Cupriavidus taiwanensis LMG 19424: one gene and its partners. Each later gene encodes a partner of the first gene's protein in a complex. Links are inferred from orthologs where the notes say so. Each region holds a gene or a part of one and is shown on either strand. Other genes may lie near its edges. The genes, in order: dnaN, dinB, holA and RALTA_RS09335.

Region 1 (7,240 bases):
GGAAGAAGTCGCCTTCTTCGTTGCCAAGCACCTGCGCTCCAACGTGCGCGAGCTGGAAGGCGCGTTGCGCAAGATCCTGGCGTTCAGCAACTTCCACGGCAAGGACATCACCATCGAGGTGACGCGCGAAGCGCTGAAGGACCTGCTGACCGTGCAGAACCGCCAGATCTCGGTCGAGAACATCCAGAAGACCTGCGCGGACTTTTACAACATCAAGGTCGCTGACATGTATTCGAAAAAGCGGCCTGCCAATATTGCCCGGCCGCGCCAGATTGCGATGTACCTGGCCAAGGAGCTGACGCAGAAGAGCCTGCCCGAGATCGGCGAGCTCTTCGGCGGCCGCGACCACACCACCGTGCTGCACGCCGTGCGCAAGATCGCCGACGAACGCAGCAAGGATGCGCAGCTCAACCATGAGCTGCACGTGCTGGAGCAGACGCTCAAGGGCTGATGCATGGTTTCCAAGTCATTCCCGCGCAGGCGGGAATCCAGTGACTTTTGAAGACGCTGGGTTCCCGCCTGCGCGGGAACGACAGGCAGGCGGTTTTGAAGGGCCAGCCCGCCGGGCTGGCATACTGTAGGGTGCGCGCCACGGACATCCCGTGGCGCCTGGGGAATTAACGTCAGCGACGCCGGGGCAAGTGTCCGGAAAGTGGCCACTGATAAGGCTTTGCGGTGAGTCGGGACGGGATGGCAAGAACGGTTGGCGCTAGCGTGGCTTTTTGGGCACAGCTGGCCCGCCGGCCGGTCCCGCCCCGCTTCACCGCAGCGGCTTATCCTTGGTACAATGGCACATTAACTCCTTGATTCCTAAGTGAATTTGGAGTTGTTTGCGTTCTGCGGTCGCCGACTACAAACGACGAAGGATAAATTCAATGCAATTGGTCAAAACCTCGCGAGACAATCTGCTGCGTCCGCTGCAAATCGTGAGCGGCATCGTGGAGCGCCGCCACACCCTCCCGATCCTGGCCAACCTGCTGATTCGCAAGTCCGGGTCGAACGTATCCTTCCTGTCGACCGACATCGAAATCCAGATCACCACGCATGCCGAATGCGGCGTCGGCAATGACAGCGTCGCCACCACCGTGGCCGCGCGCAAGCTGCTGGACATCCTGCGCGCCATGCCCGACGGCGACGTCGCCCTGTCGCTCAACGACAAGCGCATGACCGTGCAATCCGGCAAGAGCCGCTTTGCCCTGCAGACGCTGGCCGCCGAAGAATTCCCGACCGTGGCCGAAGCCAGCGAATTCAACGCCAGCGTCAGCCTGCCGCAGAAGACCTTCAAGCACCTGCTGGCGATGGTCCATTTCGCCATGGCGCAGCAGGACATCCGCTACTACCTGAACGGCATGCTGCTGGTGGTGGAAGGCAAGAAGGTCATGGCAGTCGCCACCGACGGCCACCGCCTGGCGTACTGCGGCGTCGAGCTGGAAAACGAAGCGGCTGGTGTCGGCTCGCGCCAGGAAGTCATCATCCCGCGCAAGACCATCCTGGAACTGCAGCGCCTGCTGGAAGACAACGACGATCCGGTCACGGTGCAGCTGGCCGCCAACCAGGTCAAGTTCACGTTCGCCAATATCGAACTGATCTCCAAGCTGGTCGAAGGCAAGTTCCCCGACTTCCAGCGCGTGATCCCCAAGGGCTACAAGAACGCCTTCGCGATCGACCGCGTGCAGCTGCAGCAGGCGCTGCAACGCACCGCGATCCTGACCACCGACAAATTCAAGGGCGTTCGCTGCATCCTCGACACGCACATGCTCAAGATCAGCTCCACCAACGCCGACCAGGAAGAGGCGCAGGAAGAGCTGGAACTCGATTACTCGGGCGACGCGCTCGATATCGGCTTCAACGTGACCTACCTGCTCGACGTGCTTGCCAACCTGAAGACCGAGCAGGTGCAGGTCAGCCTCGGCGACTCGAATTCGAGCGCGCTGATCACCGTGCCGGACGACGACAACTTCAAGTACGTCGTCATGCCGATGCGCATCTGATGATCCGGTGACAGGACCTGTGCCACAACCAGCGCAGACAGCAACCGGAGCAGCAAACGGCACGCTACGACACCCGGCCCCGGCCGGTACGTCCAGGGGATGAATATCCCGCCGCGGGGGCAGGATCGTTACGACGATCCGCCCCTTTTGCCGTTTTTAGTAACCCGCCATGCGGACCCATCGCGCCCCGCCGCCGGCATGCCAGCCATGCCCGCCCGGCCCGAATTCCGCATTCGCCGCAAGTAGGAAAGACATGACCGAACAGCAGAATCCGCAACAGGAAAACACCTACGGAGCCTCCTCGATCCAGATCCTGGAAGGCCTGGAGGCGGTGCGCAAGCGCCCGGGCATGTATATCGGCGACACCTCCGACGGCACCGGCCTGCACCACCTCGTGTTCGAGGTGCTGGACAACTCCATCGACGAAGCGCTGGCCGGCTACTGCACCGAGATCCAGGTCACCATCCACAGCGACAACTCGATCTCCATCGTCGACAACGGCCGCGGCATCCCGCCCCTGGTCAAATTCGACGACAAGCACGAACCCAAGCGCAGCGCGGCCGAAATCGCCATGACCGAGCTGCACGCCGGCGGCAAGTTCAACCAGAACAGCTACAAGGTCTCCGGCGGCCTGCACGGCGTGGGCGTATCGTGCGTGAACGCGCTGTCCAAGTGGCTGCGCCTGACCGTGCGCCGCGACGGCCAGGTCCACCTGATCGAATTCGCCAAGGGCGAAGTGCAGAACCGCATCATCGAGACCGTGGACGGCCCGGATGGCCAGCCCGTTGAAGTCTCGCCGATGAAAATCACCGGCGCCACCGACAAGCGCGGCACCGAAGTCCACTTCCTGGCCGACGAAGAAATCTTCACCAACGTCGAGTTCCACTACGAGGTGCTGTCCAAGCGCATCCGCGAACTCTCGTTCCTGAACAACGGCGTCCACATCAAGCTGACCGACCAGCGCACCGGCAAGGAAGAAGACTTTGCCTTCTCCGGCGGCGTGAAGGGCTTTGTCGAGTACATCAACCGCGCCAAGACCACCCTGCACCCCAACATCTTCTACGCCAACGCCGAAAAAGACGGCATCGCCGTGGAAGTGGCCATGCAGTGGAACGACGGCTACAACGAGCAGGTGCTCTGCTTCACCAACAACATCCCACAGCGGGATGGCGGCACCCACCTGACCGGCCTGCGCGCCGCGATGACGCGCGTCATCAACAAGTACATCGAAGAAAACGAGATCGCCAAGAAGGCCAAGGTAGAAACCAGCGGCGACGACATGCGCGAAGGCCTGGCCTGCGTGCTCTCCGTGAAGGTGCCCGAGCCCAAGTTCAGCTCGCAGACCAAGGACAAGCTGGTCTCGTCCGAAGTGCGCCTGCCCGTGGAAGAACTCGTCAGCAAGGCCCTGACCGACTTCCTGCTGGAAACGCCCGCCGACGCCAAGACCATCTGCGGCAAGATCGTCGACGCCGCCCGCGCCCGCGAAGCCGCCCGCAAGGCCCGCGAAATGACCCGCCGCAAGGGCGTGATGGACGGCATGGGCCTGCCCGGCAAGCTGGCCGACTGCCAGGAAAAAGACCCCGCCCAGTCCGAACTCTTCCTGGTCGAGGGCGACTCCGCAGGCGGCTCCGCCAAGCAGGGCCGCGACCGTAAGTTCCAGGCCATCCTGCCGCTCAAGGGCAAGATCCTGAACGTAGAGCGCGCCCGCTTCGACAAGATGCTGTCCAGCCAGGAAGTGCTGACGCTGATCACCGCGCTGGGCACCGGCATCGGCAAGGACGACTACAACCTGGACAAGCTGCGCTACCACCGCATCATCATCATGACCGACGCGGACGTGGACGGCTCGCACATCCGCACGCTGCTGCTGACGTTCTTCTATCGGCAGATGCCTGACATCATCGAGCGCGGCTATGTGTATATCGCGCAGCCGCCGCTGTACAAGATCAAGCATGGGAAGGAAGAGCGGTATATCAAGGATGATGTCGAGCTGAATGCCTACCTGCTGAAGCTGGCGATGGAGAAGGCGTCGCTGGTGCGGCCGGATGGGTCGGAAATCAGTGGGGATGCGCTTACCGAGCTGGCTCGTCAGTACCAACTGACCGAAGGCGTGATTGGTCGCTTGTCGCGGGTTGTGGATACCGACGCGCTGCGTGCTATTGCGGATGGGGTGACGCTGGATCTGGATAGTGCGGCGGCGGCGGAGGCTTCAGCGGTGGCGTTGAAGGCTAAGCTGGCGGAGATGCATGCAAAGACTTTGATTGGGGCTGCCGTGAATGATGATGGTACGGCTGATGTGTATGCGCAGTTTGATGAGAAGACTGACAAGCATCGGCTGATGATTGCGCGGCGTCATCATGGCAACGTGCGGTTGTCGCATTTGGATGCGGATTTTGTTCATGGGGCGGATTACGCTGCCCTCTCCAATGCTGCCAAGACTTTCCAAGGGCTGACGCCGGAAGGGACTAAGGTGCAGCGGGGTGAAGGGGATAAGCTTCGGGATCAGACCGTGAATGATTTCCACGGGGCTATGCAATGGCTGCTTGCCGAAGCCGAACGCGGTGTGTCGCGTCAGCGCTATAAGGGTCTTGGTGAGATGAACCCTGAGCAGCTGTTTGAGACGACGCTTGATGTGACCCAACGCCGTTTGCTGAAGGTGCAGATTGAGGATGCTATCGCGGCGGATCAGATCTTTACCACCCTTATGGGTGATGAGGTGGAGCCGCGAAGGAACTTTATTGAGAGTAATGCGTTGGTGGCGAGAAACATTGACGTTTGATCAAGTGTATAGATAGCCGCAAGACCTGAGAATTAAGGACCCATAAGCTAAGAGGCTTGTGGGTCTTTTTTATTAGCAGCCCAACCTGACGCGAGATTGACGGACATTGGTGCCAATAGCCTTCCCACGTGCCGCCGGCTTACGGAGGGGCGTAGCCAAGGCACTTCTGTCACCCACGCTACTTACTTCCTTTATCATTCGCATGACGCCCAACCAGGGCCAAGAGCGACCTCGCGTATGACCGAGAACCAGAACCCAGAACAGAAAGCTCGAGACAATATCGACGCGCTGCTTAAGCAAGCGGGTTGGGTCGTTCAATCAGCGAAGAGGATCGACTTCGGCGCGGGGCTCGGCATCGCTGTCAGGGAATACCAAACCGACGTCGGTCCGGCGGATTATGTCTTATTGGTCGACAAAAAGGCAGTGGGGGTGATTGAGGCAAAGAAGGAAGACCTTGGCCACAAAATCACCGAAGTCGAACAGCAAACTGAAGGTTACGCTGCTGCCAAGCTAAAGTGGGTGAACAACAAGGAGCCCTTGCCCTTTCTCTACGAGAGTACCGGCATCATCACCGGATCTGTCAGAAATTTTGTGTTTAGGGCATAACATGTCGCCAAGGAGCATGTATGCCACGCAAAACCAAGACCAGTCTAGCCGCCGACCGTGAGCTGCCGACCATCCCCGAGGACCTGATCGCCCATTTCGTCAAGGGGCCGATGACCGCTGAGGCCGTGCAGGACGCCTCAATGGCATTCAAGAAGGCCCTGATCGAGCGGGCGCTGGGCGCTGAGCTCGGCCATCATCTGGGCTACCCGCCTGGCGCTGAGCGCCCAGCCGGCACAGCCAATCAGCGCAATGGCAAGAGCGCCAAGACCGTCTTGACCGAGGACGGGCCGCTGCGGGTAGACATCCCGCGCGATCGAGACGGCAGCTTCGATCCGATCCTGATTCCCAAGCACGAGCGGCGCTTCACCGGGTTCGACGACAAGATCATCGCCATGTACGCCCGCGGCATGACCGTGCGCGAGATCCAGGCGTTTCTGGCCGAACAGTACGGCACCGAGGTCTCGCCCGAGTTCATCAGTTCGGTCACCGATGCGGTCATGGACGAGGTCACCACTTGGCAGGCCCGCCCGCTGGAGGTGATGTACCCGGTGGTGTTCTTCGATGCGCTGCGCGTCAAGATGCGTGAGGATGGGGTGGTACGCAACAAGGCCGTCTACCTGGCGCTGGGCGTGTTACCGGACGGCACCCGCGACATCCTGGGCCTGTGGATCGAGAACACCGAAGGCGCCAAGTTCTGGATGAAGGTGTTCAATGACCTGAAGACCCGCGGCACGCAGGACATTCTGATCGCGGTAACAGATGGCCTCAAGGGCATGGAGCAAGCCCTGAACGCGGTGTTCCCGCACACGACGCTGCAGACCTGCATCGTGCATCTGATCCGGAACAGCCTGGAGTACGTCAGCTGGAAGGAGCGCCGGGAGGTAGCCGCGGCGCTTAAGCCCGTGTACACGGCGCCCACCGTGGAGGCAGCGCTGGCCGAGCTGGCGGCCTTCGAGCAAGGAAAATGGGGGCAGCAGTACAAGCCGATCGCCGCGTCCTGGCATCGCGCCTGGGATCAAGTGATCCCATTCTTTACGTTCCCGCCGGCGATCCGCAAGATCATCTACACAACAAATGCGATCGAGAGTATCAATGCGCAGCTGCGCAAGATCATCAAGACGCGGGGACACTTCCCCAGTGATGAGGCAGCAACTAAGCTGCTGTGGCTGGCCCTGCGCAACATCACCGGTAAGTGGGGCAGCTCCACGCACGATTGGAAGGCTGCCATGAACCAGTTTGCGATCCTCTATGAGGAACGCTTCGCCCATCCGCATCGCTGAGATAATGCTGGCTCACCGTCGAATTAGCGGTGAGCCTTTACCTGCCCTGCACACAAAAAAACTGACAGGCCCAACTTCTCTCAGTTCCGCCTCACGTCAAACAAGCCGCATTCACCACCCCCACCGACAACGAAATCACCCCCATCACCGCCCCCATCCCGCGATTGTCGCTTGAGATCGCCTCACTGACGCCCCCCAGCGCCCGCGCCGCCACCAGGTAAGCCACCACCTGCACTGCAAACGCCCCAAACGCCCACAGCAAGAACATCGCAAACGTGGCGTTGTGCTGAATGCTCGACGACAACGTCAGAGAGAACCCCAGCACCGCCCCGCCCAGCGACAACGCCGCGGCGATATTGCCCTCGCGGATCAGCGTGAATTCCCGATGCGGCGTGACGCGCGTATAGACCAATAGGAACAACCCCAGCATGGCAAAGCTGGTGGCGATGTAGATCAGGTAGGCAAGCGCCGGGTGCATGGTATTGACCATTGGATGGACTCGTTGTCGGTTGTCTGGGTTTGCGTGCGGATGGCGTTCGGCAGGGGCATTCAGCCGCCGCCGGAGCGCCCGGAGCTGCCGAAGC
Region 2 (7,246 bases), 3.3 Mb from region 1 along the record:
GCGCCGCGATGCGCGGCGGCTGCAAGGCCGTGGCAGGCGCGGCAGCAGCGGACGCCGAGTCGCCGGTCTGCGCGCAAGCCGCCAGACCCCATGCGGCCAGCACGGCAAAGCCGAGGCGGCGCAGCGGCACGCCGCGGCCCGCGCAAGCGCTGGGGCCGGGCGGCATCAGGGGAAGTCGACGAGAGCAGGCAGGCAATGGGTACGGCAACGGGTACGGCGGTTCAGCGGGCAACGACGATATCCGGCAGCGGGGCTCCGGAGGCGGGACTGTTTTTTATCAGCCGAGACCATTTGACCGCAAGCCGGGTTACAAAATCCATCACACCGTGCGACGTCTCACATTGCGAAAAACCGCGGAAATGGCGCAATCGACTAGCGAAAACCCGCACTTGCGCGGGGCCCCGTGCCGAAAGGGCCACCGCTATAATCGGCTGGCTTGTCTTTCGGGTAAGACAGCCCTCGGCCGTGTGCGCGGATCCAGCGCCGGGCATGCGGGGCACGCCGCCGTGCCCGTTCGCCACAGGCACAGCGCTGCGCAGGCCGCCGTACCCCGGCGGCCGGTGCGTCACGGTCCGGCGCGCGGCTCATGCAAGCCGTGCGCCCGCATCCGAATCAATATCTATAAGAGGAGAAGTGGAGATGGAACGTCGTTCCTTTCTGTTGAAAGCGTCGGCCGTGGCTGCCACCGGGGCACTGGCCGCGTGCGGCAAGGGTGAAGAAAAGGCAGCGCCTGCCGCCGCCAGCGGCCCGGCCGCGCCGGCCGTCGTGGGCAGCAACCCCGCCGTGGAATGGCGCCTGGCCTCGAGCTTCCCCAAGTCGCTCGACACCATCTACGGCGGTGCCGAGCTGCTGTCGGCCCGCGTCAAGGAACTGACCGACGGCAAGTTCAACATCAAGGTCTTTGCCGCCGGTGAAATCGTGCCGGGCCTGCAGGTGCTGGACGCGGTGCAGAACAACACCGTGCAGATCGGCCACACCGCTGGCTACTACTATTTCGGCAAGAACCCGACGCTGTGCTTTGACACCACCATCCCGTTCGGCCTGACCGCACGCCAGCAGAACGCCTGGATGATGCAGGGCAACGGCATGAAGCTGATGCGCGAGTTCTTCAAGGAATACAACGTCGTCAACTTCCTGGGCGGCAACACCAATGCACAGATGGGCGGCTGGTTCCGCAAGGAAATCAAGACTGTGGCCGACCTGCAGGGCCTGAAGTACCGCATCGCCGGCTTTGCCGGCGTGGTGCTGTCGCGCCTGGGCGTAGTGCCGCAGCAGATCGCCGGCGGCGACATCTACCCGGCGCTGGAAAAGGGCACCATCGATGCGGCCGAGTGGGTCGGCCCGTACGATGACGAGAAGCTGGGCTTCTACAAGGTGGCGCCGTACTACTACTATCCGGGCTGGTGGGAAGGCAGCGCGCAGCTGTCGTTCTACGCCTCGGCCAGCGAGTTCGAGAAGCTGCCCGCGCTGTACAAGCGCGCGCTGGAAACCGCCACCATCGAGGCGCACACCAACATGATGGCCAAGTACGACACGGTCAACCCGCAGGCGCTGGCACGGCTGCTGGAAAACGGCGTCAAGCTGCGTCCGTTCTCCAAGGAGATCATGGAGGCCTGCTTCAAGGCCACCCAGGAGTCCTACGCCGACGAAACCGCGAAGAACCCGTCGTTCAAGAAGATCTACGACGACTGGCGCGTGTTCCGCAACAACCAGGCGGCCTGGTTCAACGTGGCCGAGCAGGGCTTCGCCCAGTTCAGCTTCGCACGCAAGCTGTAAGCCGCCTGGCGTCCGGGCAACCGGCCCGCCGCCGCAAACCCCATGTTCCTGCGGGAGCATGGGGTTTTTTGTTGATGGCGCACGCTGGTGGCACGTGCCGGCGGGGATGGCGCGGCCCCGGTAGAATCGCCGGCATCGCTCGGAAAACCTTATGCAACTCGGCATTCTCTACGCGCTGCTGGCCTACATCATCTGGGGGCTGCTTCCGCTCTACATCAAGTCGCTCCCCGGCATCGCGCCGGTGGAGATCCTGCTGCACCGGATGGTGTGGTCGCTGGTCTTCCTGGGATTGATCCTGGCCTGGCGCCGCCAGTGGGCGTGGCTGGGCCAGGTGGCCAGGGACCGGCGCCTGTTGCTGTCGTTTGCCGCCAGCGCGGCGCTGCTGTGCGCCAACTGGTTCCTCTATATCTGGGCGGTATCGGCCAACCGCGTGGTCGACGCCAGCCTGGGTTATTTCATCAACCCGCTGTTCAGCGTGCTGCTGGGCGTGGTGTTCCTGCATGAGCGCCTGCGCCGGATGCAGTGGCTGGCGATCGCGGTGGCGGCGGCCGGCGTGGCCTGGCTGACGGTGGCCGCGGGGCAGCTGCCGTGGATTGCGCTGGGCCTGGCCGCCAGCTTTGGCGGTTACGGGCTGTTGCGCAAGACCGGTGCGCTGGGCGCGCTGGAAGGGCTGTCGCTGGAAACGCTGCTGCTGTTCCCGCTGGCTGCCGCGGCGCTGGCCTGGCTGTTCGCCACCGGCCAGGACAGCTTTACCCACGCAGCGCCGGGTACGCAGTGGCTGCTATTGCTGGCCGGGCCGGTGACGGCGGTGCCACTGCTGTTCTTTGCCGCCGGCGCACGGCGCATTCCGCTGTCGCTGCTGGGCCTGCTGCAATACACCGGCCCGACGCTGCAGCTGCTGCTGGGCGTATGGCTGTGGAACGAGCCGTTCCCGGCGCAGAAGCAGGTGGGCTATGCGCTGATCTGGCTGTCTCTGGCCTTGTATGCGGCCGAAGGGTTGTGGATGAATGCGCGGCAGAAGCCCGCCGCCATCCAATCGATCAATGAGACGACATGAAAGTCGCTATCCGCCATTCGTCCCACGGATAATTCGCAGCTAGCCGCTCCCCATCCCGGCCGCCATGTCTGCCCCGCCTGACGCCATTGCCGCGGTCCAGCGCAAGATCATCCATTGCGACTGCGACTGCTTCTACGCTTCGGTCGAAATGCGCGACGACCCGTCGCTGCGCGGCCGGCCGATGGCCGTGGGCGGCGCGCCCGACCGGCGCGGGGTGATTGCCACCTGCAACTACGAGGCGCGCGCCTACGGCGTGCGCTCGGCGATGGCCTCGGCGCAGGCGCTCAAGCGCTGCCCGGAGCTGCTGATCGTGCGGCCCGCCATGGACAAGTACCGCGAGGTCTCGCGCCGCATCTTCGCGATCTACCGCGAATACACCGCGCTGGTCGAGCCGCTGTCACTGGATGAGGCCTACCTGGACGTCAGCCTGTGCACGCACCATGCCGGCAGCGCCACCCGCATCGCCGAAGAAATCCGCCAGCGCGTGCGCGACGAGGTCGGGGTGACGGTGTCGGCCGGTGTCGGGCCCAGCAAGTTCGTCGCCAAGATCGCCAGCGACTGGAACAAGCCCGACGGCCTGTTCGTGGTCCGGCCGGCGGCGGTCGATGCCTTTGTCGCCGCGCTGCCGGTGGAGCGCATCCATGGCGTGGGCAGGGTCACCGCGGCCAAGCTGCGCCGGCTGGGGGCCGAGACTTGCGGCGACCTCCGACCGTGGTCGCCGGACCGCCTGCATCGCGAGTTCGGCGTGTTCGGGGCGCGGCTGTACAAACTGTGCCGCGGCGTCGACGAGCGCGCGGTCACGCCGGAGCGCGAACGCAAGTCGATCAGCGTGGAAGAGACCTATGCCGACGACCTGCCCGACCTGCAGGCCTGCCTGGCCGAGCTGGAACCGCTGATCGCCATGCTGGAGGTGCGCATTGCGCGCGCCCAGGCGCACGACACCATCGACAAGCTCACGGTCAAGCTGCGTTTCTCGGACTTCCGGCAGACCACGGTGGAATGCCGCGGCCATGCCCCGGACCGCACCGTCTATGCCCGGCTGCTGGCCGAGGGCCACGCGCGGCGGGGCCTGCCGGTGCGGCTGCTGGGGGTGGGCGTAGGCACCAGCGACCGGAACAGCGCGCAGCTGGAACTGTTCGACTGAGCCGGCAGATTATTTGTGCGACTTATCATTCGCGGCCCATCTGGACAATAAGCGATAAATCGCATCGATGGAACGACCTATTGCAGGTCGTTACGCATCACCAGCAGCCACGGCATGTGCGAGTTGGTGACACCGTCGAGCCTGCCGGAATCGCCCAGTTCGATCTCTTCCATCGATACCGATTGCTGGACGTTGCCGCCGATGGCCCGCACCACGCGCGCGGCCGGATCCACGGCGACCACGATGTCGCAATGCATCGGCGTGGTGCCGAAACCGATCTCGGCGATGTCCTCGAGATAACGGTCGCGCCCGCGGCCGGCGCAGATGATGTCGCCGGGGCGGGGCATCGCCGGCACGGGCTCGATGCGGAACGCAGGGTGGGGGAGGATGCCGTCGCGGGCGTCGACCACGTACATCGAGTGCGACTGGCCGGTCAGGAACTGGCGCTCGTCCAGGCCTGCCTTGCGCAAGACCCATGACACAAAGACCGCCGACCAGGCCCAGGCGCCTTGCGTGACCTGCCTGCAGCTCGGCGCTTCGCCGACGATGCCCCAGTAGCGGCGCGCCAGCGTGCAGCCCAGCGGCGTGGCCTCCATGCCGGTGCCGTCCGGGAAAGAAAGGCAGCTTGCCGCCGGCGGCGGATTGCCGTTGGTCTTGGATTCGGTATCGGTGGTGGCCACGGCGGGCGCTGCCGCGTCGGCACTCGATGCCAGGGGAAGCTCGGGGGGCAGCTCCGGCGCCGGGCTGTAGGTCACACAAGACGTGTCGTCGCGGCCCAGCCGCACCACCTGGCCACCCCAGCGGGCCCATTCCTGCGTGGCGATCTCGATGATCCGCTCGCGCGGCGTGGCGCCCGGGCGCGTCACTGGCCGCTCGGTGTCCGGCAGTGCCCGCGCCTGCGGCCTGGCCGGTCCGACGACCGTGGTGCAGGCGCTCAGCAGTGCCAGCAGCGCGGCCGCGCAGGCGGCACGCAGCGGCGCGCGCGCCTGTGGAGAACGCTGTGGAATCGGCTGTGGAAAGCGTTGTGCATAACGCTGTGGAGATCTGCGGCGCTGCGGACGGGCAAACATGTTGGCCCCACATGGCACGGCGCCCGGCATGGCCAGTTCTGGCCAAGGCTGGACGCCTGTTGGAAGACTTGGCGCGCGATCGCCCAGACGCGGAGCGGGCGATGCGGCGGTTACTGCAGGATATTCAGATCACGACTGTGGATAACGTCCCCCGCCGGACGCGCGCCTGCGCCCTCGGGCACCGGGGCGGCGGCATGGCGGGGTCAGGATGCCGGGCTCTGCAGTGCAGCCCGTCAGGATCACTGGTTGACAGCGTCCTTGAACTTCTGGCCAGCCTTGAACTTCACGGTCTTGGCGGCCTCGACCTTGATTTCTTCACCGGTACGCGGGTTGCGCGCCATGCGCTCGCCACGCTCGCCCTTGCTGAACGTGCCAAAGCCGATGAGGCTCAGCGTGTCACCCTTGGCCACTGCATCCATGATGGCCGACAGGGTCACGTTCAGTGCCTGCTCGGCCTTGGCCTTGGTCAGACCGTCCACCCCGGCTGCGATAGCGTCGATCAGTTCGGTTTTCGTCATGCTTCACTCCGTATCGAGTTGATAAAACACAGGCGTCGGCATGCCGGGCGGCCAGGCTGGCACCGCTCCGGCAAAGACGCCGCGGGCCACATGATACCGTGTCGGACAAGGCGCACCGGGAACAGATTGTTACCTGGCAGTTTCTGCGAGGCCGCGCCAGCACGGGGCTGGAGGCAAATCGGGGTGGTCGGGCGAGGGTTCGCCATTGGGGAGATCGCGGCGTAAACGGCAAATTGCCGTACGCCAGGCGAGCGGGCTTCCGCGATCGGTGTGGCACGGTATACCCACATGCCAGACGCCTCCAGAAGGCCTCTGGCAGCCTTCTGATCCGCTTCGGGGGGCGGAGCACACCCTGCGCTCCTGGGCGGTCTGGAAGCGCTGTACGGGCTGCAGCGCCGTTGATGCACTATGGTGCATGTTCCTGCCCGCGCTACCGCAAGCATCCGCCAGCGTTATTCGGCACATGCATGCCCCCATTCCGCTGCGATCCCCGTCACCTGCCGGCGTGCGCGTATACCGCCGCGATGGCCGTCCTGGTTTCCCGTATACGCCGCCGGTATACGCATGGCCCGAACGGGCAAACAGAAAGTCTCTCGCAAACCCGCCGCTTACGCCTGCCGCCTTTCGGATGATCCCGCGGGACCGGGTCGTTCTTTCGGTTTACCTTTTTCTTTCATGTATACAAATAGTAGTAGTAGGTAAACACCCGCAGCGTCTGTGGAAAACCCCGTAAACGTCTTTGCCTTCAACGGTTTACGTAAACGAGAAGTGGTCTCGTCGAATGTTGGCCGAGGTGGATGACTCAGCCCGATGGATGAGGCGGGCGCCTGACCCCCTCCGACTTATGCCCGAAGCATCCCCATGCCAGCCCCAGGCAGCCCACATCCAATCCGCGTGCTTGTCCACAGAACGGGGCGGGGTTATCCACATGCGGGGTGGTAAACGGCTGTCCCGTATACCCGGCATGGCGGCGGGGCGGGGTGTTCGTATACGCGATTCAAGCCAGCCGTGGCAGCGCAGGGAAGGGGTGCCACGTATACGTGTCGCAGCCGCCCCGGTATCATCCCCGATCGCGCGAGGCGGCCGGCACCGGGCCACCCAGGCACAACAGGCGAAAAGCACGGAAAGGCAAATGGCGGACAAGGCAAAGCGCAAGGCAGCGGGCGAAGGCAGCAAGAAGACGGCGAGCGACCGGATCGAGGTGCGCCAGTCAGGCGTGCACGGCAAGGGCGTCTATGCCATTGCGCCGATTGCCGAGGGCGAGCGCGTGATCGAATACAAGGGCGAGCATATTTCGTGGAAGAAGGCGCTGGAGCGCCATCCGCACGATCCCAGCGATCCCAACCACACCTTCTACTTCAGCCTGGACGACGGCAGCGTCATCGACGCCAAGTACGGCGGCAACCGCGCGCGCTGGATCAACCACGCCTGCGAGCCCAACTGCGAGGCGCGCGAAAAGAAGGGCCGCGTCTTTATCCACGCGCTGCGCGACATTGCCCAGGGCGAAGAGCTGTTCTATGACTACGGCCTGGTGATCGACGCGCGCTATACCGCCAAGCTGAAGAAGGAATTCGAGTGCCGCTGCGGCAGTCCGCAATGCCGCGGCACCATGCTGGCGCCGAAGGAAAAGAAAAAGAAGGCCAAGTAAGGCGACGCGCGGCGGCCCGGTTCAGGCCACCGA
Region 3 (7,184 bases), 2.8 Mb from region 1 along the record:
GCAAGACCGGCACCGTCAACTGGGACCCGGTAGACCAGACCGTGCTGGCCAACGAGCAGGTCATCGACGGCCGCGGCTGGCGCTCGGGCGCGGTGGTCGAGAAGCGCGAGATCCCGATGTACTACCTGCGCATCACCGAGTATGCGGAGGAACTGCTGGGCGACCTGGACGGCCTGGGCTGGCCCGAGCGCGTCAAGGTGATGCAGCAGAACTGGATCGGCAAGAGCGTGGGCGTGCGTTTCGCCTTCACCCATGACATCCCGGGCGAAGACGGCAAGCCGATCAACGACGGCAAGCTCTACGTCTTCACCACGCGCGCCGACACCATCATGGGCGTGACCTTCTGCGCGGTCGCCGCCGAGCACCCGCTGGCCACGCACGCCGCGCTGAACAACCCCGAACTGGCTGCCTTCATCGACGAATGCAAGCACGGCTCGGTCATGGAAGCCGACATGGCGACCATGGAGAAGAAGGGCATGCCGACCGGCCTGCAGGTCGTGCACCCGCTGACCGGCGACAAGGTCGATGTGTGGGTCGGCAACTACGTGCTGATGAGCTATGGCGACGGCGCCGTAATGGGCGTGCCCGCGCACGACGAGCGCGACTTCGCCTTCGCCAACAAGTACAGCCTGCCGATCAAGCAGGTGATCGACGTGAAGGGCCAGCCGTACTCGACCGAAGCCTGGCAGGAATGGTACGGCGACAAGGAAAACGGCACCTGCATCCACAGCGGCAAGTATGACGGCCTCGGCTACCAGGCCGCGGTCGAAGCCATCGCCGCCGACCTGGGCGCGATGGGCCTGGGCGAGAAGAAGACTACCTGGCGCCTGCGCGACTGGGGCATCTCGCGCCAGCGCTACTGGGGCACGCCGATCCCGCTGATCCATTGCGACAGCTGCGGCGTGGTGCCGGTGCCCGAGCAGGACCTGCCGGTGGTGCTGCCCGAAGACCTGGTGCCGGACGGCACCGGCAACCCGCTGGCCAAGGATCCGCGCTTCCTGCAGTGCACCTGCCCGTCGTGCGGCAAGCCGGCGCGCCGCGAGACCGACACGATGGATACCTTCATCGATTCGTGCTGGTACTACATGCGCTATACCTGCCCGGACGCCGACACCATGGTCGATGCCCGCAACGACTACTGGATGCCGATGGACCAGTACATCGGCGGTATCGAGCACGCGATCCTGCACCTGCTGTATGCGCGCTTCTGGACCAAGGTCATGCGCGACCTGGGCCTGGTCAAGTTCGACGAGCCGTTCGCCAACCTGCTGACGCAGGGCATGGTGCTGAACGAGACCTTCTACCGCGAAGACGCCTCGGGCAAGAAGCACTGGTACAACCCGGCCGACGTCGACGTGCAGACCGACGAGCGCGGCCGCCCGATGGGCGCCACGCTGAAGGCCGACGGCCAGCCGGTGGTGATCGGCGGCATCGAGAAGATGTCGAAGTCCAAGAACAACGGCATCGACCCGCAGGCGCTGATCGACCAGTACGGCGCCGACACCGCGCGCCTGTTCGTGATGTTCGCCGCGCCGCCCGAGCAGCAGCTCGAGTGGAGCGGCTCGGGCGTGGAGGGCGCGTCGCGCTTCCTGCGCCGCGTGTGGAACTACGGCTATGCCAATGCCGCCGCGATCCGTGACGGCGCCGCCGGCGCGCCGGGCGCGGACGATGCCGAGCTGCGCCGCGAGATCCACGGCGTGCTCAAGCAGGCCAACTACGACTACCAGCGCATCCAGTACAACACCGTGGTGTCCGCCACGATGAAGATGCTGAACGCGCTGGACGACGCCAAGACCGCGTCGCCGGCGGCGCGCCGCGAGTGCTTCGGCATCCTGCTGCGCGTGCTGTACCCGGTGGTGCCGCACATCACCCACGGCCTGTGGGAGCAGCTGGGCTATGCCGCCGAGGCCGGCGACCTGCTTGACGCCCCGTGGCCGCAGGTCGATGAAGCCGCGCTGGTGCGCAGCGAGATCGAACTGGTGCTGCAGATCAACGGCAAGGTGCGCGGCAGCATTACCGTGCCCGCCGACGCCGACCGTGCGGCCATCGAGGCCACCGCCGCCGCCAGCGATACCGTGGCCAAGTTCGCCGAGGGCAAGGCCCCGAAGAAGATCGTGGTGGTGCCTGGCCGCCTGGTCAACGTGGTGCTTTGACAGCGCCGTCCGCCCGCCGGAACCTGACAAAGGAATCGCCAACCATGAAGCGACTGAACCTGGGACGCCGCAAGCTGCTCGCGGCCCTGCTGGCAGTGCCGGCCACGGGCCTGCTGGCCGGCTGCGGCTTCCATCTGCGCGGCAACTCGGACTTCGCCTTCAAGCGGCTGTATATCGGCATCCCGCCCAACTCGCTGATGGGCGCGGACCTGCGCCGCGCCATCCGCGGCGGCTCCGACACCCAGGTGGTGGCCGACCAGAAAGAGGCCGACGCGCTGCTGGACGTGCTGCAGGACACCCGCACCAAGACCATCCTGTCGATCACGACCGAGGGCGTGGTGCGTGAATACCGCCTGACCCAGCGCTTCACCTTCCGCCTGCGCGATGCCGCCGGCAAGGAGCTGATCGCGCCGTCGCAGCTGGTGCTGACGCGCGACCTGACCTACAACGAAGCCAACACGCTGGCCAAGGACTACGAAGAGCAGCAGCTGTACCGCGACATGCAGCGCGATATCGTGCAGCAGCTGATGCGCCGGCTGGCCGCGGTCAAGGCGATCTGAGCGCGCGGGCCGGCATGCAGCTCAAGCTCGACGGGCTCGACGCGCACCTGCGCCAGGCCAAGGCCAAGGGGCTGGCGCCGCTGTACGTGGTGCACGGCGACGAGCACCTGCTGGTGCTGGAGGCGGTCGACCGCCTGCGTGCCACGGCGCGGGAAGCGGGCTTCTCCGAACGCGAGGTGCTGGTGGCCGAGCGGGGCTTTCACTGGGGCCGGCTGGTCGAGGCGCAGCAGTCGATGTCGCTGTTCGGCGACCGCAAGATCGTCGAGCTGCGCATTCCGTCGGGCAAGCCGGGCAAGGATGGCGGCGAGGCGCTGCGCGCCGTGGCCGCGCAGCCGTCGCCCGATGTGGTGATGCTGGTGACGCTGCCGCGGCTGGACTTTGCCGCGTCCAAGTCGGCCTGGTTCCAGGCGCTGGAAGGCGCCGGCGTGTCGATCAAGGTCGACACCGTGGACCGCACCCGCTTGCCGGCGTGGGTCGGCGAGCGGCTGGCGCTGCAGCAGCAGCGCGTGCAAGGCGGTGAGCCTGGCCGGCGCGCGCTGCAGTTCATCGCCGACAAGGTCGAGGGCAACCTGCTGGCGGCGCACCAGGAAATCCAGAAGCTGGGCCTGCTGTACCCGCCCGGCGAACTGAGCTTCGAGCAGGTGCACGACGCGGTGCTGAACGTGGCCCGCTACGACGTGTTCAAGCTGTCGGAATCCATGTTGTCGGGCGACGTGCCGCGGCTGGTGCGCATGCTCGAAGGGCTGCGCGGCGAGGGCGAGGCCACGGTGCTGGTGCTGTGGGCGCTGACCGAGGAAATTCGCGTATTATCCAAGGTCCGGCAAGGGCTGGCGGCCGGCAAGCCGGCGGGCGTGCTGATGCGCGAACTGCGCGTCTGGGGCCCGCGCGAGCGGCTGGTGCCGCAGGCCGCGCAACGCCTGGCGCAGCCACGGCTGGAAGCAGCCTTGGCGCTGGCCGCGCGACTGGACCGCCAGGTCAAGGGCCTGCAGGACCTGCCGCCGCCAGGCGCCGCGCCGCTGCCGGCGGAGCCGTGGGACGGCTTGCAGCAGCTGGCGCTGATGATTGCGCGCTAGGAGTTGCGTTCCTGAGGCGTTTGCTCGCCGAAGGTTTGCTCCCCTCTCCCGCGCGCGGGAGAGGGGAGGAACACACACTGACACGGCCTTTCCCCCGGCCACTGACATGACCGAGTTCGACCTCAACCAATACATGGACCGCGTCGGCCGCCAGGCCCGCGCGGCGTCGCGCGCGATCGCGCGTGCCTCCACCGCCGACAAGAACCGTGCGCTGCTGACCATCGCCGCCGCGATCCGCCGCGATGCCGACCAGCTCAAGGCCGTCAACGCGCGCGACGTCGAGCGCGCCCGCGCCAACGGCCAGGACGCCGCCTTCGTCGACCGCCTGACGCTGTCGGACAAGGCCATTGCCACCATGGCCGCGGGGCTGGAGCAGATCGCCGCGCTGCCTGACCCGATCGGCGAGATCTCGAACATGAAGTTCCGCCCGACCGGCATCCAGGTGGGCCAGATGCGCGTGCCGCTGGGCGTGATCGGCATCATCTACGAGTCGCGCCCCAACGTGACCATCGACGCCGCCGCGCTGTGCCTGAAGTCGGGCAACGCCACCATCCTGCGCGGCGGATCCGAGGCGATTGAATCCAACACCGCGCTGGCCGCGCTGGTGGCCGAGGGCCTGTCCGCCGCCGGCCTGCCGCCGGAAGCCGTGCAGGTGATCGAGACCACCGACCGCGCCGCGGTCGGTCGCCTGATCACCATGACCGAATTCGTCGACGTGATCGTGCCGCGCGGCGGCAAGAGCCTGATCGCGCGCCTGATGGAAGAAGCGCGCGTGCCGATGATCAAGCACCTGGACGGCATCTGCCACGTCTACATCGACGCCGAGGCCGACCTGGACAAGGCCGTGCGTGTCTGCGACAACGCCAAGACCCAGCGCTACGCGCCGTGCAACACCATGGAAACGCTGCTGGTGTCCCAGGACATCGCCGCCGCCGCGCTGCCGCCGCTGTGCCGCATCTACCAGCAGAAGGGCGTCGAGCTGCGCGTGTGCCCGGCCACCCGCGCCACGCTCGAAGCGGCGGGCTTCAGCGGCCTGGTCGATGCCTCAGAGGAAGACTGGCGCCTGGAATACCTGGCGCCGATCCTGGCGATCAAGACCGTCGTTGGCCTCGATCAAGCCATCTCGCATATCAATGAGTACGGCTCGCACCATACCGACTCGATCATCACCGAGAACTACTCGGCGGGCATGCGCTTTATCCGCGAGGTCGATTCGGCCAGCGTGATGATCAATGCCTCGACCCGTTTTGCCGATGGCTTCGAATACGGCCTGGGCGCGGAGATCGGCATCTCCAACGACAAGCTGCATGCGCGCGGCCCGGTCGGGCTGGAAGGGCTGACCTCGCTCAAGTACGTGGTGTTCGGGCACGGCGAGGTTCGGACGTAAGTGCGGCATTCGCTTGCCAGTGGAATTTGGAAGTTGTCGAAAACAATAACGTCATCAGGCACCGATGCTCTGGGTCAAAGCGCTGCATATCGTCTTCGTCGTTTCGTGGTTCGCCGGCCTGTTCTACCTGCCGCGCATCTTCGTCAATCTGGCGATGGAAACCGAAGCCGCCAGCACGCAGCGCCTGCTGTTGATGGCGCGCAAGCTGTTCCGCTTCATGACCATGCTGGCAGTGCCGGCGGTGGTGTTCGGGCTGTGGCTGTACCTCGGCTATGGCATTGGCCGCGGCGCGGGGCAGGGTTGGATGCATGCCAAGCTGGCGCTGGTGCTGGTGCTGATCGGCTACCACCACGGCTGCGGCGTGCTGCTGCGCAAGTTCGAGGCGGGGCGCAACGCGCGCTCGCACAAGTTCTATCGCTGGTTCAACGAGCTGCCGGTGCTGGTGCTGCTGGCGGTGGTGATCCTGGTCGTGGTCAAGCCGTTCTGAGGCTGGCCGCGTTTCGCCTTTATATTGCTGCCTGATTTCGTCTCGGAAACCAACATGAGCAAGCTGGTCGACTACTACCTGACGCCGCAATCGCCGTACGTCTACATGGGCCATGCCCGGTTCAGCGACATCGCCGCGCGCCATGGCGCGCAGGTGAACCTGAAACCGGTCGACCTGGGAAAGGTGTTCTCTGTCTCCGGCGGGCTGCCGCTGGCGCAGCGCCCGCCGCAGCGCCAGGCGTACCGCCTGGTCGAGCTCAAGCGCTGGAGCGAGTTCCTGAACCTGCCGCTGAACCTGGAGCCGACGTTTTTCCCGGTGTCGGGCGACGCTGCCAGCAAGCTGATCATTGCCGCGCAACTGGCGCATGGCACCGCGCGCGCGATGGCGCTGACCGGCGCGATCGGCGCGGCGGTGTGGGCGCAGCAGCGCAATATCGCCGATGCCGCCACGCTGGCGCAGATTGCCGACGAGACCGGCCTGGATGGCGCCGGCCTGCTCAAGGCCAGCGAAGCCCAGTCGGTGCAGGCCGCCTATGCGCAGAACACGCAGGACGCGATCTCGGCCGGCGTATTCGGCGCGCCGTGGTACGTCTACGACGGCCAGCCGTTCTGGGGCCAGGACCGGCTCGATTTTCTCGACCGCGCGCTGGCCGCGGCCTGACCTAAGCTACCGATACTTCCCCGTCCGCCACGGCGGACGTTTTTGTTTGCAGGAATCCCTCTCATGACCCAAGCCTTCTTTGCCCCTTGCCCGCGCGGCCTGGAGAGCGCGCTCGCCGAAGAGCTGCGCGAGATCGCCGCGATGCCGGGCATGGCTGCGCTGGCGCCTTTTTCGGTGCACCAGGAAGTGCCGGGCGGCGTCAACTTCTCGGGCGAGATGGCTGCCGCCTATGCGGTCAACCTGCACTCGCGCATTGCCAGCCGGGTGCTGATGCGCGTGGCCGCGCGCGGCTACCGGCACGAGGACGACATCTACACGCTGGCGCGCGGCGTGCGCTGGGAGCAGTGGTTCTCGCCCGACGAGTCGCTGCGCGTGGACATTACCGCCCACAAGTCGCCGCTGCGCAGCCTCAATTTCACCGCGCTGCGGGTCAAGGACGGCGTCTGCGATGCCATGCGCGAGCGCCTGGGCGCCCGGCCCAGCGTCGATACCGTCAGCCCCGATGTGCGCATCTACGCCCACCTGACCGAGCGCGACTGCACGCTGTATCTCGACACCACCGGCGAGCCGCTGTTCAAGCGCGGCTGGCGCACCGAGAAGGGCGAGGCCCCGCTGAAGGAAAACCTTGCGGCCGGTATCCTGCGCCTGGCGGGCTGGGTGCCGGGCCAGACCTTCCGGCCCTTCTACGACCCGATGTGCGGCAGCGGCACCTTCCTGATCGAGGCCGCGCAGGTGGCGCTGGGCATCGCGCCGGGCGGCAGCCGCAGCTTCGCCTTCGAATGGCTCAAGGGCATGGACACCAAGGCGTGGCAGAAGCTGAAGTCGGACGCGCAGCGCGCCCGCATGCTGGCCTCGGCCGATGAA
Region 4 (7,321 bases), 2.0 Mb from region 1 along the record:
TTGACTGGCTTGCCATACATTGCGTTCGGACGGAGTTTGCCCCAGCGCGGGGCCTGCCAGGAATCGGCAATCGGAGAAGCGGGCTTTCTCGGAACGCGAAAGGCCGCGTCGAGCTTCCGCATGGACGCCCTAGAACGGCGCCCGGTCTCCGCACAGATGGGTGATCAGCAGCCGCGCCGACACCGTCAGGCCGGCCGGATCGCGCAGCCCGATCAGCAGCGAGCGCCGCGCCCAGGCATCCTGCAGCGTCACCAGCGACAGCCCCATCGACTTGACGTGCGGCTCGGCCGCGATGCGCGGCAGCACGCCTACGCCCAGCCCGGCCATCACCATGCGGCACATGGCGTCGAAGCTGCGCACCTGGATGCGCAGCCGGAACGGCCGGTCCAGCCGGCTGCTCTCCTCCAGCAGGCGCGCCGCCAGCGAGGTTTCCTGCGGCAGGCTGACAAAGTCGAATTCGAGCGTGTCGGCGTAGTGCACCGGGCCGCGCGCGGCCAGCGGATGATTGGGCGGGGTGATGATGACCAGCTCGTCCTGGCGGTATTCGACCGTCATCAGGCCGGCGGCGGGCGTGCGGTCGGCAAAGATGCCGACGTCGGCACGGTTCTCGACCAGCGCGGCAACGATGTCGCGCGAGTTCTGCTCTTCCAGCTCGATGCGGATGGTCGGGTGGCGCTGCATGAACGAGGCCAGGTCATCCGGCAGGAACTGCGTGATCGCCGAGGTGTTGGCGCACACCCGCACCTGCCCGCGCACGCCCGAGGCATAGTCCGACATCACGCCGGCCATGCGCTCGACATCCTGCAGGATGGTCAGCGCATGGTGGAAGCAGGCCTGGCCGGCCTCGGTCAGCTGCACGCCGGCGGCATGGCGAAAGAACAGCGGCGCGCCGACCGCGGTTTCCAGGTCCGAAATGCGCTTGCTCGCCGCCGCCACGGCCAGGTGCGACTGGCGCGCGCCGGCCGAGATGCTGCCCTGCCGGGCCACGGCAACGAACAAGCCAAGCGTGACGAGATCGAAGCGGGCCAGGTTCATGGGGCGGACAGGAAATGGAAGCGCGCCGGTGGCGGTGGCCGGGGCAGCCACGCCGGCCGTCGCGACGGCGTTCAGAGGTTGCGGCGGTCCATCACCGCGCGCGCGATGGTGCCGGCGTCGACATACTCCAGCTCGCCGCCCACCGGCACGCCGCGCGCCAGGCGCGACACCTTGAGCCCGCGCGCCTTGAGCATCTCGCCGATGTAGTGCGCGGTGGCCTCGCCTTCGCTGGTGAAATTGGTGGCGACGATGACTTCGCCGACCGGGCCGCCCAGCTCAGGCTCGGTGGCGCGCGCCAAAAGCCGGTCCAGGTGGATCTCGCGCGGGCCGATGCCGTCCAGCGGCGAAAGCCGGCCCATCAGCACGAAATACTTGCCGCGGTAGGTCAGCGTCTGCTCGATCATGACCTGGTCGGCCGGCGTTTCGACCACGCACAGCACCGACGCGTCGCGTCGGTCGTCCAGGCAGGTCTCGCAGATCTCCTGCTCGGTGAAGGTATTGCAGCGCTGGCAGTGGCGGATATGGTCCGCCGCGCCGCGCAGCGCGTCGCCCAGCTTGCGCGCGCCCTCGCGGTCGTGCTGCAGCAGGTGGTAGGCCATGCGCTGGGCGGACTTGGGCCCGACGCCGGGCAGCACCCGCAGCGCCTCGACCAGCGCCTGCAGCGAAGTCGGCGACGACGCTTTCACAATGGCCTTAGAACGGCAGCTTGAAGCCCGGCGGCAGCGGCAGGCCGGAGGTCATCGAGCCCATCTTTTCCTGCGTGGTGGCCTCGGCCTTGCGCACGGCGTCGTTGAAGGCCGCGGCGACCAGGTCCTCGAGCAGGTCCTTGTCCTCGCCCTCGGCCAGCAGGCTGGGATCGATGGTGACGCGCTTGACGTCGTTCTTGCAGGTCATGACCACCTTGACGAGACCGGCGCCGGACTGGCCCTCGACCTCGATCTGGGCCAGCTGCTCCTGCATCTTCTTCATGTTTTCCTGCATCTGCTGGGCCTGCTTCATCAGCCCGGCGAGTTGACCTTTCATCATGATGGAATGCTCCTGGATTCGGTAAGAGTTCGGGGACGGAAATTCGGTAACACCAGGCGCCGCTCAGGCGGCGCGCGGCTGGATCGAGCCTGGCACGATCTGGCCGCCGAAGTCGCGCAGCAGCCCCTGCACGAAGGGATCGGCCTCGATCGCGGCCTCGGCCTGGCGCTGGCGTTCGGCACGGGCCTCGGCGTCGGCGGCGGCGGCGGTGACCGTGACCCCGCCGACTTCGCAGACCACGCGCACCGGCTCGCCGAAGTGGTCGCACAGCGCCTGCTGCAACCGCTCGGCGACGCCGTTCTCGCCCAGCGCCGCGACCGGGATGCGCAGGTGGAAGGTTCGCCCGACCACCTGCGTCAGTTCGCTCTGGTAGGCCAGCTGCTGCGCCAGGCCTTTCAGCGGCAGGCCAGCGGCCAGCACCGGCCACTCGCCGGTGAAGACCGGCGGCGTGCCATCCTCGCCGGCGGCGGGCGGGCGCGGTGCGACGAGCCTGGCGGATTCCGCAGACGCCGGCGCGGTCGGCACGGCAGCGCGGGCCGGCTCGGCCTCGCGCGCCGGGGCCGATGCCTGGCGCGCGGCACCGTGGCGCGGTGCCGCGGCGCGCGGTGCGGGTTCGCTGAAGCCGTAGTCGTTGTAGCCCGGATCGGTGTCATAGGGGCCGATCACCGGCAAGTCGGGCGGCAGTTCTTCCCACGGCGGCACGTCGCTGCCCCCGGCGACTTCCCAGGGCGGCACGGATTCGGGCTGGGGCCTCGCTGCCGCGGGCGCTGCCGCCAGCGCCGGAGGCTGGGGCGGCCGCTGCGCCGCCGGCCTTGCCGCCGGGGCCGGATTGGCAGCGGGCCGGCTCGCGGCCACGGCCGCGGGCGCCCGCAACGGTTGCGCCGGCGGCCGCTGTGCCGCGGCCGGCGCGGCGGGCATGGCCGGTGCCGGCGCCTTGCGGGCGCCGCCGCGGGCCGCCGAAGCCTGGCGCGCGGCGGCCAGCGCCGCGGCCGCGGGTGACATGGCGCCGCCTGCCGCGCGCGCGGGCTCGGCCGCGGCTGGCTGCGCCGGCGCGGCGGCAGGCTCGGCCACGGGCGCGGCTGGCGCAGCCGTGGGCGGCACCGCGGCTGGCACCCGAGTGGAATCGGTAATGGAGGCAGCGGGGGCAGCCGGCACGGCGGCAGCAGTCGCCGCCTGGCGTGCCTCGGCCGGTCGCGCCGCCGTCGGCATGCCGGCATGGCGCGGACGCGCGGGCGCCGCACCGCCGCCCTGCCCCGTCGTGGCAGCCGGCTCGGACGACGGCCGGAACGCCAGCATGCGCAGCAGCGTCATGGTGAAGCCGGCGTACTCATCAGGGGCCAGCGCCAGCTCGCTGCGGCCAAGGTTGGCGATCTGGTAGAACAGCTGCACTTCCTGCGCGTCGAACACGCCGGCCAGGCGCCGCACCTCGTCGGCTTCGGGCCATTCGTCCTGCACCGACGCCGGCACGGCCTGCGCCAGCGCCACCTTGTGCAGCAGCGAACCCAGGTCCTGCAGCGCGCCGGCGAACGACAAGCTGCGATCGGCCATGGCATCGGCGATCGCCAGCATGGCGGCGCCGTCCTCGGCGGCCAGCGCATCGAGCAACTGCACCAGGTAACCCTGGTCGATCGCGCCCAGCATGCCGCGCACGGCTTCCTCCGACACCTGCCCCGCGCTGTAGGCGATGGCCTGGTCGGTCAGCGACAGTGCATCGCGCATCGAGCCATGCGCGGCCTGCGCCAGCAGCCGCAGCGCGTTGCCGTCGTGGGCGATGCCTTCCTGCGCCAGGATATGGTCCAGGTGCGAGACGATATGTCCCGGCGGCATCTGCTTCAGGTTGAACTGCAGGCAGCGCGACAGCACCGTGACCGGGATCTTCTGCGGGTCGGTGGTGGCGAGGATGAACTTGACGTGCCCCGGCGGCTCTTCCAGCGTCTTCAGCATGGCGTTGAAGGCGTGGTTGGTCAGCATGTGCACTTCGTCGATCATGTAGACCTTGAAGCGCCCGGCGGTGGGAGCGTAGACGGCCTTGTCGAGCAGCTGCGCCATCTCGTCGACACCGCGGTTGGACGCGGCATCCATCTCGATGTAGTCGACGAAGCGTCCGCTGTCGATTTCCTGGCAGGCCTTGCACTGCCCGCACGGCTCGGCGGTGATGCCGCCGCTGCCGTCAGGGCCGGTGCAGTTCAGGGCCTTGGCCAGGATCCGCGACAGCGTGGTCTTGCCGACGCCGCGCGTGCCGGTGAACAGGTAGGCGTGGTGCAGCCGCTGTTGTTCCAGCGCGTGCGTGAGCGCGCGGACCACGTGCTCCTGGCCGACCAGCGTGGTGAAATCCCTGGGGCGCCATTTGCGCGCTAGAACTTGATAACTCATGGCGGCGATTGTAGCAAAAGGCGGCCCCGCTCCGGCCGGCCCGTTGCCGGCCCCGACGTCCTGATCCGGGCCCGGCGCCGGCGGCCCGCGCCGGTGGCCGCCGGCCGCCCGCGGCACGGTTCAGCCGCACTCGCCGACGTAACCGCAATTGGCGCATTTGGCGCAGCCGTCGACCTTGTGCAGGGCGTGCGCGCCACACTCCGGGCAGGGCTTGCCGGTGCCCACGCCGGGCGCGCCGGGTGGCGCGCTGGCGATGCCGGCAAGCTCCTCGCCGGCCACCAGCGCCGCTCCGCCGCCGTCGCGCTGCGCCAGCCGCGCGGCCAGCGCCGCCACCGGCACCTGGCCGCCGTCGGCGTCCAGGAAGCCGCGCTTGATCAGGATCCGCTGCAGCGCATAGCCCAGCGCCGCCACCTCGGAGTCATGGAAGCGCGGCACCTCGGTGCCGTCCTGGCGCACCAGCGTGCCGTAGCGCACCGTGCCCTTGTCCCACACCACATTGCGCATGTCGGCCAGCGCCTTGGCCACCGAACCGCCCGAGCGCGCCACCATCGACAACAGCCGCATGGTCGAGGTGATCCATTGCTGGCCCTCGCTGCGCTGCCCCGCCGGCATGAAGAACTCCACCGGGCGCTCGATCTCCACCGGCTTGCCTTCGACCACGCCGGCGACGCGCATGAAGTTCACGGTCAGGTAGACGGTCTTGTGGCCCTCGTAGGTCAGGTATTCGACCTTGGACGTCACTCCCTCCAGGTCGCCCACCGGCCGGCTGCCGAACGGGCGCACCAGCGGGTTGTCGTCGGCCGCAGGCGCCGCCGGCGCGGCGGGTGCCTCCACCGACAGCACGGCCCCCAGGACCGAGTTCGGCCGGTAGGTCGCCAGCCCCTTCAGCCCGGCCTTCCAGGCTTCCAGGTACAGGTTGCGGAAGGCTTCGTACGGATAGTCCTCCGGCACGTTGACAGTCTTGCTGATGCTGGTGTCGATATACGGCTGCACCGCTTCGAGCATCCGCATATGGTCCAGCGCCGACATCTGCAGCGCGGTGACGAACGCCTCCGGCAACTGCGCCATGTCGGCCCCCATGTGACGGTAGAGCCGCCAGGCATGGTCCGCCACCTCGAAGCTGCGATAGCTGTTGTCCGGCATGCGCTTCCTGCGGTTGTAGGTCCACGAGAAGGCGGGTTCGATGCCGTTCGACGCATTGTCGGCAAAGGCCAGCGTGATGGTGCCGGTGGGCGCGATCGACAGCAGGTGGGAGTTGCGCAGCCCATGGCGGCCGATGGCCTCGCGCACGGTCTGCGGCAGCCGGCTGGCGAAGCCGCTGCGCAGGTAGGCCTCGGCATCGAACAAGGGGAAGGCGCCCTTCTGCGTCGCCAGTTCGGTCGATGCCAGGTAGGCCTCGTCGCGCATGCGTTCCGAGATCCGCGCCGCCAGCTGCCGCGCCGGCTCGGTGTCGTAGCGCAGCCCCAGCATCACCAGCGCGCTGCCCAGCCCCAGGAAGCCCAGCCCGACGCGGCGCTTGGCGTGGGCCTCGGCCTGCTGTTCGGGCAACGGCCAGAAGGTCACGTCGAGCACGTTGTCGAGCATGCGCGTCGCCACGCGCACCACCTCGGCGAAGGCGTCGAAGTCGAACGCCGCCTGCGGCGTGAACGGCTGGCGCACGAAGCGGGTCAGGTTGATCGAACCCAGGCAGCAGCAGCCATAGGATGGCAGCGGCTGCTCGGCGCACGGGTTGGTGGCCTCGATGCGCTCGCAGTAATAGAGGTTGTTGTCCGCGTTGATCTGCGACAGGAACAGGATGCCCGGCTCCGCATGATCATAGGTGGCCTGCATGACCTGGTCCCACAGGTTGCGCGCCGGCACGCGCCGGTACACCCACTGCCCGTCGTCGCGGCGGTACGCGCCGGCGGCGATCATGTCCGCGCCCGGCTCGGCCTCGTGCACCAGCTCGACCTCGGCGTCGGCCTGCACCGCCTGCATGAAGTCGTCAGTGACGCCGATGGAGATGTTGAAGTTGCTGAGCTCGCCCTTGTCCTTGGCGTGGATGAAGCTCTCGATATCGGGATGGTCGCAGCGCAGTACGCCCATCTGCGCACCGCGGCGCGCGCCCGCTGATTCCACCGTGGCGCACGAGGCGTCGAACACCTTCATGAACGACACCGGCCCCGACGCGCGCGAATGCGTGGCCCGCACCAGCGCCCCGGCCGGGCGGATCGCCGAGAAGTCATAGCCCACGCCGCCGCCGCGGCGCATGGTTTCGGCGGCTTGCGCCACGGCGGTGTAGATGCTGGGGCGCCCATCGCGCGGCTCCGACACCGAATCGCCCACCGGCTGCACGAAGCAGTTGATCAGCGTCGCCTGGATGCCGGTGCCCGCTGCCGAATTGATGCGCCCGGCCGGCACGAAGCCGTTTTCCTGGGCCCACAGGAAGCGCGCGCTCCAGGCCTCGCGCTGGTCCTCGGGCTCGGCCTGCGCCAGCGCGCGCGCCACGCGCTGCCTGACATCGGCAATGCTGCGCTCTTCGCCCTTGGCGTATTTCTCGAGCAGGACTTCGGTGGAGATTTCCTGCGGCGCCAGCGCGCCGCGAATGATCTGGTCGTTTGCGTTCATGTATTGGCTCACCACGTGTGCGGGTTGGTGAATGGTCGGGCCAGCGCGGCACGCATTGCCTGCGCCAGATCAACCCGGCGCCATGGCGCGGGCAATGACCCGCGCCCGCCAAGGGCATTCGATGCAAATTCTGCGCGCGCCCGCGCTCTGGGGTACAATGCCGCTCGGACGGGCCTCCTCGCATGGTGGCGCGGTCAACCTGGTCAGGTCGGGAACGAAGCAGCCACAGCCGTTTTCCGCCAGTGCCGAGGGTCAGGCTCGTCCACCTTACACTTCCCTT

What was found.
Region 2: the proteins of dnaN (region 1) and dinB are in contact, whole or in part, in a solved structure (PDB 1OK7), measured with the Escherichia coli proteins. The link is inferred for Cupriavidus taiwanensis LMG 19424 from one-to-one orthologs.
Region 3: the proteins of dnaN (region 1) and holA are in contact, whole or in part, in a cryo-EM structure (PDB 8GIZ), measured with the Escherichia coli proteins. The link is inferred for Cupriavidus taiwanensis LMG 19424 from one-to-one orthologs.
Region 4: the proteins of dnaN (region 1) and RALTA_RS09335 are in contact, whole or in part, in a cryo-EM structure (PDB 8GIZ), measured with the Escherichia coli proteins. The link is inferred for Cupriavidus taiwanensis LMG 19424 from one-to-one orthologs.

What each region holds. Positions count from the first base shown.
Region 1 is NC_010528.1:2,026-9,265, forward strand. The notes cover bases 1-2,933. They hold dnaN (DNA polymerase III subunit beta), read left to right. Parts: upstream 1-875; coding sequence 876-1,991; downstream 1,992-2,933. Other genes in these bases: dnaA (chromosomal replication initiator protein DnaA), read left to right, coding at 1-451; gyrB (DNA topoisomerase (ATP-hydrolyzing) subunit B), read left to right, coding at 2,245-2,933. Outside these bases: more of gyrB, read left to right, coding at 2,934-4,770; RALTA_RS00020 (hypothetical protein), read left to right, coding at 5,008-5,376; RALTA_RS00025 (IS256-like element ISRta2 family transposase), read left to right, coding at 5,397-6,656; RALTA_RS00030 (DUF350 domain-containing protein), read right to left, coding at 6,748-7,146; RALTA_RS00035 (hypothetical protein), read right to left, coding at 7,206-7,240. UniProt on the Escherichia coli protein: Confers DNA tethering and processivity to DNA polymerases and other proteins. Acts as a clamp, forming a ring around DNA (a reaction catalyzed by the clamp-loading complex) which diffuses in an ATP-independent manner freely and bidirectionally along dsDNA.
Region 2 is NC_010528.1:3,324,050-3,331,295, reverse strand. The notes cover bases 1,999-4,937. They hold dinB (DNA polymerase IV), read left to right. Parts: upstream 1,999-2,897; coding sequence 2,898-3,977; downstream 3,978-4,937. Other genes in these bases: RALTA_RS15355 (DUF2272 domain-containing protein), read right to left, coding at 4,055-4,937; rarD (EamA family transporter RarD), read left to right, coding at 1,999-2,833. Also shown: RALTA_RS15375 (carbohydrate porin), read right to left, coding at 1-166; RALTA_RS15370 (TRAP transporter substrate-binding protein), read left to right, coding at 640-1,776; more of rarD, read left to right, coding at 1,928-1,998; more of RALTA_RS15355, read right to left, coding at 4,938-5,047; RALTA_RS15350 (HU family DNA-binding protein), read right to left, coding at 5,287-5,565; RALTA_RS15345 (SET domain-containing protein), read left to right, coding at 6,698-7,213; RALTA_RS15340 (sensor histidine kinase N-terminal domain-containing protein), read right to left, coding at 7,235-7,246. UniProt on the Escherichia coli protein: Poorly processive, error-prone DNA polymerase involved in translesion repair and untargeted mutagenesis. Copies undamaged DNA at stalled replication forks, which arise in vivo from mismatched or misaligned primer ends.
Region 3 is NC_010528.1:2,763,868-2,771,051, reverse strand. What follows is about bases 1,880-4,756. They hold holA (DNA polymerase III subunit delta), read left to right. Parts: upstream 1,880-2,727; coding sequence 2,728-3,786; downstream 3,787-4,756. Other genes in these bases: RALTA_RS12705 (glutamate-5-semialdehyde dehydrogenase), read left to right, coding at 3,893-4,756; RALTA_RS12715 (LPS-assembly lipoprotein LptE), read left to right, coding at 2,198-2,713; leuS (leucine--tRNA ligase), read left to right, coding at 1,880-2,153. Also shown: more of leuS, read left to right, coding at 1-1,879; more of RALTA_RS12705, read left to right, coding at 4,757-5,173; RALTA_RS12700 (CopD family protein), read left to right, coding at 5,238-5,660; RALTA_RS12695 (2-hydroxychromene-2-carboxylate isomerase), read left to right, coding at 5,715-6,320; RALTA_RS12690 (THUMP domain-containing class I SAM-dependent RNA methyltransferase), read left to right, coding at 6,384-7,184. UniProt on the Escherichia coli protein: Part of the beta sliding clamp loading complex, which hydrolyzes ATP to load the beta clamp onto primed DNA to form the DNA replication pre-initiation complex.
Region 4 is NC_010528.1:2,039,011-2,046,331, forward strand. What follows is about bases 1,780-4,793. They hold RALTA_RS09335 (DNA polymerase III subunit gamma/tau), read right to left. Parts: upstream 4,435-4,793; coding sequence 2,125-4,434; downstream 1,780-2,124. Other genes in these bases: RALTA_RS09330 (YbaB/EbfC family nucleoid-associated protein), read right to left, coding at 1,780-2,061; RALTA_RS09340 (adenosylcobalamin-dependent ribonucleoside-diphosphate reductase), read right to left, coding at 4,555-4,793. In the rest of the region: RALTA_RS09320 (LysR substrate-binding domain-containing protein), read right to left, coding at 130-1,035; recombination mediator RecR, read right to left, coding at 1,107-1,721; more of RALTA_RS09330, read right to left, coding at 1,729-1,779; more of RALTA_RS09340, read right to left, coding at 4,794-7,041. UniProt on the Escherichia coli protein: Part of the beta sliding clamp loading complex, which hydrolyzes ATP to load the beta clamp onto primed DNA to form the DNA replication pre-initiation complex.